2 regions of the Microbacterium panaciterrae genome follow, and region 2 is predicted to be linked to the other one. Evidence: predicted binding sites of a transcription regulator. Region 2 holds the regulator's gene; the other holds the start of a gene.
The links. Region 2 encodes LexA, which represses DNA repair genes until DNA is damaged. Its sites were predicted from a motif close to TCGAACANNTGTTCGA; they were not measured.
Positions count from the first base shown of each region.

Region 1 (5,768 bases), on a different contig from region 2:
CGATTCCGGCATAGCCGCGCTCGACCGCATACGCGACCAGGGCGTCCCAGTCGTGCCCGGCCTGCGCGCGCAGGCGGATCCGGCCCGGATGCGGTGACGCGAGCTCTTCGATGCCGGTCGTGCGGATCCGGATCACGGTGCCGTCGAACGGCACGTCCCCTGCGAACAGATTGGATCCGCCGCCCAGCACGAACCACTCATCGCCGGTGGACCACACCTCGTGCAGAGCCGCGACGAGCTCCTCCTGCGTCTCCGCGTCGATCATTCGCGCGGGGGCGGCGCCGGTCTGCAGCGTGGTCAGCTCGGCCAGCCGGATCGGTGCGATCTCCGGCATGTCAGAGCGAGTCCGCCGCGACGCGCAGCTGGGCCTTGACGAGCACGGTGGTTTCGGCGTACTTCACGAGGAGGTCGATACGCACGGCGGTCTCGTCGACCGCGCCGACCTTCGCGGTGATCGCGACGTCGGCGCCGCTCTGCGGGTCGACCACCACCGGGCGGGCGAAGCGCACGCCGTAGTCGAGGATCCGAGCGGTGCCGGGCAGGGCTGCGACGGCGACCGACGAGGCGAGGCCCATCGTGAGCATGCCGTGCGCGAGCACGCCGGGCAGGCCCACCTCGGCGGCGACGTCGTCACGGTAGTGGATCGGGTTGAAGTCGCCGGACGCCCCGGCGTAGCGGACCAGCGACTCGCGCGTGAGGTGCACGGTGCGCTCGGCGATGATGTCTCCGACGTTCACGCGGCGGCCTCCTCGGCGTTGTCGGACTCTGCGTTGTCGGGCTCGGCGTCGTCGGCGGGTGCGTCGCTGACGAGCAGCACAGAGGTCGCGGTGACCACGTGCTCCCCCGCCGCGTCGCGGATCTCGGCCTCGCTCGTGATCATCGCGGCCGGCCCCATCGCGCGGATCCCGGTCACGCTGAGCCGGGCGACGAGCTCGTCCCCCGCCACGATCGGGCGCGTGTAGGCGAAGCGCTGCTCGGCGTGGATCGTGCGCGACAGCACGATGCCGGAGTCGTCCAGCCCGAGCAGCTGCTGCAGGGTGAGGTCCTGGATGACCATCGCGAACGTCGGCGGCGCGACGAGGTCGGCGAAGCCGAGCGCCTGTGCGGCGGCGACATCGGTGTGCTGCGGGGCGTCGGCGAAGACGGCGCGCGAGAACTCGCGCACTTTCTCACGGCCGACGAGGTAGGCAGCGGTCGGCGCGAACGCGCGGCCGACCAGTTCAGGATTCACGGGCACGCTCCGATCCTACCGATCCGCCTGAAGCGAGCCATCGCGGCCCTGACCGTCAGGCGCGCCGGATCCTGCGACCGCGGATCGCCTTCATCGACATCTGCACCGCGATCACGACGAGATAGATCGCGAACAGGATGTTGCCGAAGCGCGGGTCGATCAGCGTCGCCAGCCACGCGCCGAGCGCCGTCGTGGTGCAGGCCGAGACCCCGATCAGGGCTGCGGCCAGCAGATCGACGTTGTGGTGCCGCAGGTTGCCGAACGTGCCGGAGATCGCGGTCGGGATCATCATCAGCAGCGAGGTGCCCTTGGCGATGAGATCGCTCGTCCCGAAGCCGAGCATGAGCACCGGCACCACGACGATCCCGCCGCCGACGCCGATGAGGCCGGCGAGGATCCCGGTGAACAGGCCGACCACCAGCAGCAGCGGCGCCGTGACCCAGGTCAGTTCGAGTCCGGCACCACGGGAGGGGATGACCAGGAACAGGCTCACGATCACGACGACCAGGAAGGCGACGAAGCCCCAGCGCAGCGCGGTCTGCGAGATCCGCGGCAGCAGGCGGGTGCCGATCTGGGCTCCGAAGACGGATCCGAGTGCCAGGATCAGCGCGGGGATCCACGCGACCGCGTCGTGCGCGGCGTAGGAGATCACCCCGACGGTCGCGGTGGGGACGATGGCGGCGAGGGAGGTCCCGGCGCCGAGCCGCTGATCGAATCGCAGCAGCAGCACGAGGAGGGGCACGATGACGGTGCCGCCGCCCACGCCGAACAAGCCGGACAGCAGTCCCGCGGCGAGGCCGATCCCGATGAATGCCGCGTAGGCACGCGGCCCCCGCATCCGTTCGACGACGCCCTCGCCCACTGCTGCTCCCGCCCGCTCGCGCCTTGGAAGCGCAGCCAGACCAGCCTAGTCACCTCTGCCACGATGACCCGTCTGGCCACCCAGCGCTCAGCCTCGTGACGACGCGGATGCTCTTTCTCGTCAGCCGTCCGGTGCTGGGAGTGCGCCGGCTAAGGCGGTTCTGGTGCGGTGGCGGGTTCGGGGTTTGCGCCAGGTGCGGTAGGGATCCCACCAGTGGGGTCCGCGGATCTCGGGGACCCCGTGGTGCATGCGGATCTGCCAGCCGGACGTGTCCAGGGTGCGGTGATGATTCCAGCAGAGGGTGACGCCGTTGCTGGTGTGGGTGGGGCCGCCCTGGGCCCATTCGTGGACGTGGTGGATTTCGCACCAGGTTGCGGGGATGTGGCAGCCGGGGATCACGCATTCCCGATCCCGGAGCGTGATCGCGCGGCGTTGGGCGGCGTTGAAGATCCGTCCGGTGGTGCCGATGGAGACGATCTGTCCGTGTTCGTCGAACAGGACCCGCTGGATCCCGCCCGCACACGCCGTGTGCCGGGCCACGGTGATCGGGACATCCCAGCCGGTGCCTTCCACGAACGCACGCCCGGTCCCCGCTGCGTAGTCGGCGGCGGTGACGGACACGACCAGGGTCGGGGCCGCACCCCCCAGGGTGGGAAACCCGCCGGTGGCAGCGGCGGTGGTCAGGATCGCCGCGAACGCGTCATGGCGCCGTTGCGCCGGGGTCCGCAGATCCTCCGGATCCGGCAAACCCTCCGGAACCGACGGATCCGCTGAGCCGTCCGGGTCGTCGGCAGGGATGAAGGTGACATCACCGCTGTCGGGGCCGGCCGGTTCGTCGATGCGGGGGTTGAGGAGCGCGTCCAGGAGGCGCTGCAGTTGTCCCGCGACCTCCGGGAGCAACCCGCCCCGGATCGGGACCAAACCATCCCGGGCGCGGCCCAAAGTGAGCCCCCGGTTCCGGTTCGCGCGGGAATCCTCCGGTTCGGCACCGTCGGGGTCTACCGCGAGCATCAACGCCCGCGCATAGTCGGCGAGCTCATCGGTGGTGGGGGCGGGGCCCGGGCGCCCGTGCTCATCACGCAGGTCCAACCCGCGGGCGGTGTCCGCCAGGAGCTGATCCACCGCGTCGCGTTCAGCAGTGCTGATCCGGTTCCCGGCCCGCTGCACTGGGCCGGTCGCGGCCAGCAGCCCGGCCACGGATACCACCCCGTCCCGCAACGCGTCACCGAGCGCCGGGTACCGAGCGGGCAGTAAATCCCCCGTGGACAACTGCGAGCCCTGCCCTGGTACACAGCGTCCGCGGCGGTCACGTAGCGGCAGGCGGTGCCCGTGTCCACCCGCAACGTCCGCCGCAGCAGTTCGGTCACATCCCGACACCCCGCCGCCGACGACACCCGTTCCGCGGACAGCCGACAATCCCGATCCTGCACCTGCCCGGTCACGGTGGTGATCACCGCGTCCAACCGGCGTTGCACCACCCCCAACACCTGCAGCAACTGCACCAGTTCCGGAGCCGTAGCCCCCTCGAACTGGCGGCCCATCTCCGCCGACGCGCAGACACCCTCGAGCAGCTGCTCCAACTGCTGCAGGGTGTTCGTCGCGGTCGATGTCATACCCCCATCCAAATAGGGGCCACCGACATTCAAACCCCAGATCCCGATACATAACCGAACTGTGTAGAACTCATGCGAAGTCGTCCCTGTGGGGAACCAACACGGCCACGCCGAAGAGCCCTTCGACAAGCTCAGGGACCGGGCCGACCGAGGCTCAGACACCCGGCCGACCGACGGGCTCAGGGACCGGCGACCCTCAGCGGCCCTCGAACTGCGGCGGGCGCTTCTCCTGGAAGGCGGCGAAGCCCTCGCGGTAGTCGTCGGTGTCGCACAGCGCGGCCTGCGCCGCGTTCTCCTGCCGCATCGAATCCCACAGGCCCAGGCGCTGGTCGCGGAGGGCCGCGACGAGCCGCTTGCTCGCGACGAACGCCGCCGTCGCTCCGGCCGCCGCACGCTCGGCGGCGGCCAGGGTCGTGTCGAGCAGCTCGCCGGCGGGCAGGACCTGCGAGAACAGTCCGGCGGCGACGGCCTCGGATCCGCTCATCAGCCGTCCGGTGTAGATGAGGTCCAGGGTGCGGTGCGCGCCGAGCCGCTCCACGAACAGCGCGTGCCCGCCGGAGTCGAGGGTGGCGCCGAGGGCCGCGAACGGGGATCCGATCTTCGCGGTGTCGGCCAGGTAGACGACGTCGGTCGCGATGAGCAGCCCGAGGCCCACGCCCAGGCAGGCACCCTGCGCGGCCGCGAACGTCGGCGCGGGGAACGCCGACATCCGCTGCAGCACCGGGGTGACGAGCCCGTCCAGATAGCCCATCACGTCGTCATCGCGAGGGTCGACGCCGGCGATGTCGCGGCCCGCGCAGAACGCGCGCCCCTCGCCGCGCAGCACCAGGGCGCGCACGCCCGCCCGCGCCGCCTCGGCATACGCGTCGCCGAGGTCGCGCACGGCCTGCTCGTCGAGCGCGTTGAGCTTGGCGGGGTTGTTCAGCACGACGTGCGCGACCGCGCCGTCGATGTCGAGGTCGATCATGGATCTCTCCCTAAGCGAGGCTCAGACGTCGTAGTCGACGACGACCCGGTCCGAGGTGGGGTGGGACTGGCAGGTGAGCACGTAGCCGCGTTCGAGCTCGTCCTTCTCGAGCGCGTAGTTCTCCGTCATCGTGACGGATCCGTCGACCAGGCGCGCCCGGCAGGTGCCGCACACGCCGCCCGCGCAGGCGAACGGCACGTCGGGTCGCACGCGCAGCGCTGCGTTCAGGATCGACTCGTTCGCCGACACCGGGCTCTGCACCGTGCCGGACTGGCCGTCGAGCGTGAACTCGATCGTGCGCACGGGCTCGTCCTCGCGGACCACGACGGGGCGTCCCTCATCGGGCCGCTCCTGGCCCGGCTCGCCCGTGGTGAACAGCTCGTAGCGGATGTGCGCGGGTTCCACGCCGATGTCGGCGAGGGTGTCGCGGCACAGCTGCACGAGATCGAAGGGCCCGCAGAGGAACCATTCGTCCACGGTGCCCGGCAGCACGAGTCCGTCCAGGATCCCGCGCAGCCGCTCCTCGTCGATCCGCCCGGAGAGCAGCGGTGCAGAGCGCTGCTCGCGGGTGAGCACGTGGTGCACGGCGAACCGGGCGGGATAGCGGTCCTTGAGGTCGGCGATCTCGTCCAGGAACATCACGTCCATGGTCGAACGGTTCGTGTAGACCAGCGTGAAGGCGCTCGTCTCGGATCGGGCGAGAACGGTCGCCGCGAGCGCCATGAGCGGGGTGATCCCGCTTCCGGCGGCGATGCCGGCCACATGCGCTCCGTCGAGGGCGGCGAGGGTCGAGGTGAACCCGCCCTGCGGGCTCATCACGTCGATCATCCCGCCGGGCCGCAGCTCCTGCTGCGCCCAGGTGGAGAACCGGCCGCCGTGATCGCGTTTGATCGCGACGCTGATGGAGCCGGAGCCGGTCGACGGATCCAGCGCGGGCGGGCGGCACAGCGAATAGGAGCGGCGCACCTCGCGCCCGTCGATCTCGGCCCGCAGCGCCACGTGCTGGCCGGCGAGGTAGTCGAACTCCCCGGTGAGCTCGTCGGGCACCGCGAAGGTGACCTCGATCGCGTCGTGCGTGAGCGGGCGCACCTCCTG
Region 1 is NZ_BAABGP010000003.1:305,801-311,568, forward strand. It holds gene ABD882_RS01410 (UDP-N-acetylmuramate dehydrogenase) at 1-334, opposite strand, end outside; gene ABD882_RS01415 (MaoC/PaaZ C-terminal domain-containing protein) at 336-737, opposite strand; gene ABD882_RS01420 (FAS1-like dehydratase domain-containing protein) at 734-1,237, opposite strand; gene ABD882_RS01425 (sulfite exporter TauE/SafE family protein) at 1,287-2,069, opposite strand; gene ABD882_RS01430 (HNH endonuclease signature motif containing protein) at 2,214-3,758, opposite strand; gene ABD882_RS01435 (enoyl-CoA hydratase/isomerase family protein) at 3,903-4,673, opposite strand; gene paaE (1,2-phenylacetyl-CoA epoxidase subunit PaaE) at 4,695-5,768, opposite strand, start outside.
Region 1: ABD882_RS01430 (HNH endonuclease signature motif containing protein) is a predicted target of LexA. The motif match lies at 3,817-3,832, and genes of this name have one in related genera.

Region 2 (5,768 bases):
TGGTCCCCGAGATCGGGCCCGACACCGTGTTCTCGCTCTCGAGCGACCGGATCCTGCGTCAGGTGCAGGAGGCGGCGCAGGCCGGCTTCCGCACCCGTCCGGTGATCGTCGGTCCCGTCACGTTCCTCGCGCTGGCGAAGGCCGCGGACGAGGCGCCGGAGGGCTTCGATCCGCTGTCCCGCCTCGACGACCTGGTGCCCGTCTACGCCGAGCTGCTCACGGCGCTGAAGGCCGCGGGCGCCGAGTGGGTGCAGATCGATGAGCCCGCCCTGGTCAGCGAGTCCCTGCCGGCCTCCGTCGCAGAGCTCGGCGCCGCGGCCGCACGCGCCTACGCGGTGCTCGGCGGACTCGCCGAGCGCCCGGCGATCTTCGTCGCTGCGCCCTACGCGGCGCTGGACGCCAACCTCGCCGTGCTCGCCGCCGCTCCGATCGAGGCGATCGGCCTCGACCTCGTCCGCGGCACGGTCCCGGCCGCCGTCGCGGGCCTCGCGGACAAGGTGCTCGTCGGCGGTGTGATCGACGGGCACAACATCTGGCGCGGCGACCTCGCCGCGGCCTTCGACACGCTCGAGGCGCTGCGCGGCCTCGGTGCCGCGGGCGTCGCGGCGTCCACCTCCACGTCGCTGCAGCACGTGCCGCACGACGTCGAGGACGAGACCAAGCTCGACGCGCGCCTGCTCGCCTGGCTCGCCTTCGCCGACCAGAAGGTCGCGCAGGTGACCACGCTCGCCCGCGGCCTCGCCGAAGGACGCGACGCGATTGCCGGCGAGCTGGACGCCGCCTCTGCGGCCCTCGCCGACCGCCTGAGCGCACCCGGAGTGCGCGTCGACGCCGTCCGCGACCGCACCGCCGCACTGACCGGCGCCGACTTCGACCGCGGCGACTACGACGCCCGGGTCGCGGCGCAGGAGAGCGCGCTGGCGCTGCCGGCGCTGCCGCTCACCACGATCGGATCCTTCCCGCAGACCGGCGACATCCGCCGCGCCCGCGCGCAGTTCATCCGCGGCGAGATCACCGCGGACGAGTACGACGGGTTCCTCCGCGAGGAGATCGGCCGTGTCGTCGCGCTGCAGGAGGAACTGGGCCTCGACGTGCTCGTGCACGGCGAGCCGGAACGCAACGACATGGTGCAGTACTTCGCCGAGAATCTCGACGGCTTCGACGTCACCGAGAACGGCTGGGTGCAGTCGTACGGATCCCGCGCGACCCGTCCGTCGATCCTCTGGGGCGATGTGTCCCGCCCGGCGCCGATCACCGTCGCCTGGTCGCAGTACGCGCAGTCGCTCACCGCGAAGCCGATGAAGGGCATGCTGACCGGGCCGGTCACGATCCTCGCCTGGTCGTTCGTGCGCGACGACCAGCCGCTCGCCGAGACCGCCAACCAGGTCGCTTTGGCGCTGCGCGACGAGATCGCCGACCTCGAGGAGGCCGGCATCGCGGTCATCCAGGTCGACGAGCCCGCGCTGCGCGAGCTGCTGCCGCTGAAGAAGGCCGATCAGCCGGCGTATCTGGACTGGTCCGTCGCGTCCTTCCGCCTCTCCACGGCGGGTGCGGCGACCGCCACGCAGGTGCACACGCACCTCTGCTACTCGGAGTTCGGCGTGGTGATCGACGCGATCCGCGCCCTCGACGCCGACGTGACCTCGATCGAGGCCGCGCGCAGCCGCATGGAGGTCGTCACCGACATCGCCGCCAGCGGTTTCGACCATGGGATCGGCCCGGGTGTCTACGACATCCACTCGCCGCGCGTGCCGCAGACCACCGAGATCGAGGCGCTGCTGCGGCGTGCGGTCGAGGAGATCCCGACACGTCAGCTCTGGGTCAACCCGGACTGCGGTCTGAAGACCCGCGGCTACGAGGAGACGAACGCCTCGCTGCGCAACATCGTCGAGGCCACCCGCCGCGTCCGTGAGGACATCGTCGTCGCGGTCTGACCGCCACACGAAGAAGAGGCCGCCCCGGGAATCATCCCGGGGCGGCCTCTGCCGCGTGACGTGGATCAGACGGCGCGCAGCACCGCCACGAGCTTGCCGAGGATCACGGCGTCGTCGCCGAGGATGGGCTCGAACGCGCTGTTGCGGGGGAGCAGCCAGACATGGCCGTCGCGCCGGCGGAACGTCTTCACCGTGGCCTCGCCGTCGATCATCGCGGCCACGATCTCACCGTTCTCCGCGGTGTTCTGCGAGCGGATGACGACCCAGTCGCCGTCGCAGATCGCGGCATCGATCATGGACTCTCCGGAGACCTTCAGCATGAACAGTTCGCCCTTGCCCACCAGCTGGCGGGGGAGGGGGAAGATCTCCTCGACCTGCTGCTCGGCCGTGATCGGCACGCCGGCGGCGATCCGGCCGACGAGGGGCACCAGGGCCGCATCGCCGACGGACGGAGCAGCGTCCGCCGGATTCTCGCCGGACAGGGCCGGCAGATCGATCAGCACCTCCATGGCGCGCGTCTTGCCGGCGTCGCGGCGCAGATAGCCGCTCAGCTCGAGCTGCCCGAGCTGATGCGTCACGCTGCTCAGCGACTTCAGGTTCACGGCGTCGCCGATCTCGCGCATGCTCGGCGGATACCCGTTGCGTGCGATCGACGTCTGGATGACCTCGAGGATCGCCATCTGCTTCGCGCTCAGGCTCTTCCGGCGCCGCGTCCGCGGGGCCTCGGGCTCAGGGCTCGCGCTGCCGTTCATGACATCTCCTTCGATTCGAATGTCGGTGGTCCGTGGTGAGGTCTGTATATCGAAACCGTATCCGAGAGAGACACGGATTCGGAAGATCTGTTCGAGCGTGTCGGAGATGTCGTGGAAGCGATGTTCGAAGAACGCTTGACAGATGTTCGAAGTCGAAAGTATCTTCGGAACGTAGGTTCGTCTCCCCAGAGGCCGGAGCGGATGTTCCCTCAGACAGAGGGACTCCCTCCGGGGGAGCGGACCGACAGCACAATTAAGGAGAAGCACCATGAGCAGCATCACCTTCGCCCCGTCGCTCGGTTCCGCCGGAGTCTCCGGAACGCGTCTGCGGATCACGGCGCGCGGTCGGCGCGTGCTGGCCGCGCTGGTGACGCTCCCGATCGCGGCGGCGATCGCGTTCGCTGCGGTGAGCGGCGGTTCGGCGCTCGCGTCCGGCGAGCTGACCGGCGCCAACACCTTCGCCACGGTCACCGTGCAGTCCGGCGACACGCTCTGGTCCATCGCGGGCGAGGTCGCGCCGAAGGTCGACCCCCGCGACGTGGTCGCCGCGATCTCGAAGCTGAACCTCATCGACGGCGGCGTGATCAGCGTCGGCCAGCACCTCGCGATCCCCGCGCAGTACTCCACGGCGGGGCGCTGACGCGTCATCCGACGTCATAGCCACGTGGCGCCGCTTAGCATTGCAGGGTGACTGTCTCGCTCGACGACCTCCCGCTCCGCGACGATCTCCGCGGCCTGCGCCCGTACGGCGCACCGCAGGCGCCCCTCCCGGTGGCGCTCAACGTGAACGAGAACACGCATCCCGTGCCGGACGCGGTGGCGAGCGACATCCTCGACGACATCGCGGTGGCGCTGCGCGACGTGAACCGGTACCCGGACCGGGAGTTCACCGAACTTCGCGAGGCATTCGCTGGCTACCTGGGTCACGGTCTTGAGGCGTCCAACATCTGGGCCGGCAACGGCTCGAACGAGGTGCTGCAGCACATCCTGCAGGCGTTCGCCGGTCCCGGCCGCACCGTGTTCGGATTCGCCCCCACCTACTCGATGTATCCGCTGCTCGCGCAGGGCACCGGGGCTCGATGGGTCGCCGGGGTGCGGCACCCCGACTACGAGCTCACCGTGGCCGAAGCCGTCGCGCAGGTCGAGGAGCATCAGCCCGACGTGATCCTGCTGTGCGCCCCGAACAACCCGACCGGCACGCCCCTGCCGATCGACGTCATCGAGGCCGTCTACGAGGCCGCCCGGGGCATCGTGATCGTGGACGAGGCGTACCAGGAGTTCGCTCCGAAGGACTCGCCCTCGGCCCTGACGCTGCTCGAGGGGCGCCCGCGTCTCGCCGTGTCGCGCACCATGAGCAAGGCGTTCGCGTTCGCCGGTGCGCGCGTGGGTTATCTCGCCGCGGACCCGGCCTTCATCGATGCGCTGCGGCTCGTCCGGCTGCCCTATCACCTGAGCGCTCTCACACAGGCCGCCGCCATCGCCGCCCTGCGCAACGCCCCGACCATGCTCGCCATGGTCGACGAGATCGTGGCGCAGCGGGACCGCATCTCAGCGACCCTCGAGGCGCTGGGCTACGAGCCGCACCCGTCCTGGTCGAACTTCGTGCTGTTCGGCGGTGTCGCCGATCCCGCCGCGACCTGGCAGGCGCTGTACGACAAGGGCGTGCTGATCCGCGACGTCGGAATCCCCGGCCACCTCCGGGTCACCGCGGGCACCGAGGCGGAGACGACCGCATTCCTGGAGGCGCTGGCCTCGGTAGGATCGGCGTCATGACCGCTCGCATCGCCCGCCGCACCCGCTCGACGTCCGAGTCGACGGTCGAGCTCGAGCTGAACCTCGACGGCACCGGCCAGAGCCACATCGACACCTCCGTGCCGTTCTTCGACCACCTGCTCACCGCCTTCGCGAAGCACTCGCTCACCGACCTCACGATCCGCTCCTCGGGTGACACCCACATCGACGCCCACCACACGGTCGAGGACGTCGCGATCGTGCTGGGGCAGGCGATCCGCGACGCTCTGGGCGACAAGTCCGGCATCTCCCGCTACGGCGACGCCCTCGTCCCGCTGGACGAGGCGCTCGCGCAGGCCGTGGTCGACATCTCCGGTCGCCCGTACCTCGTGCACGAGGGCGAGCCGGCCGGCTACGAGCACCACCTCATCGGCGGCCACTTCACCGGCTCCCTGGTGCGCCACGTGTTCGAGGCGATCGCCTACAACGCGGCGCTCACCGTGCACGTGCGCGTGATCAGCGGACGCGACCCGCACCACATCGCCGAGGCCGAGTTCAAGGCGTTCGCGCGCGCGTTCCGCCAGGCCAAGGCGCTCGACCCGCTGGTTTCCGGCGTGCCCTCCACCAAGGGTGCGCTGTGAGCGGATCCCGCCGGCCCACCGTCGCGGTCTTCGACTACGGCTCGGGCAACGTGCATTCGGCGGTCAAGGCGCTGATCCGCGCCGGCGCCGACGCGGAGCTCACCGGCGACCGCACGGCCGCGCTCGAGGCCGACGGGCTCGTGGTCCCCGGCGTCGGGGCGTTCGCCGCCGTGCGCGAGGCGCTGGCCGCGCATCGGGGCGACGAGATCATCGAGCGACGTCTCGCCGGTGGGCGCGCGGTTCTCGGGATCTGCGTGGGCATGCAGGTGCTCTTCGCTCACGGCGTCGAGCGCGGCGCAGAGGTCGACGGGCTCGGCGAATGGCCGGGCGTGATCACCGAGCTGGATGCGCCGGTGCTGCCGCACATGGGCTGGAACACCGTCGAGCCCGGTGCGGGCAGCGTGCTGTTCCGCGGCATCGAGCACGAACGGTTCTACTTCGTGCACTCCTTCGCCGCGCAGTCCTGGGAGCTCGACGTGATCCCCCCGTTCCCCGAGCCGAGCCTGACCTGGGCGACGCACGGCTCGCGGTTCCTCGCCGCGGTCGAAAACGGCCCGCTCTCGGCCACCCAGTTCCACCCGGAGAAGTCCGGCGACGCCGGCATCCAGCTGCTCCGGAACTGGATCTCGACGCTCTGAGCATCCCCCGAACGATCAACACATCAAGGACGACATGAACGAGTTCGCACAGGCACCTTCGCTGACCCTCCT
Region 2 is NZ_BAABGP010000024.1:25,062-30,829, reverse strand. It holds gene metE (5-methyltetrahydropteroyltriglutamate--homocysteine S-methyltransferase) at 1-1,934, shown strand, start outside; gene lexA (transcriptional repressor LexA) at 2,000-2,686, opposite strand; gene ABD882_RS16685 (LysM peptidoglycan-binding domain-containing protein) at 2,955-3,326, shown strand; gene ABD882_RS16680 (histidinol-phosphate transaminase) at 3,374-4,459, shown strand; gene hisB (imidazoleglycerol-phosphate dehydratase HisB) at 4,456-5,058, shown strand; gene hisH (imidazole glycerol phosphate synthase subunit HisH) at 5,055-5,696, shown strand; gene priA (bifunctional 1-(5-phosphoribosyl)-5-((5-phosphoribosylamino)methylideneamino)imidazole-4-carboxamide isomerase/phosphoribosylanthranilate isomerase PriA) at 5,731-5,768, shown strand, end outside.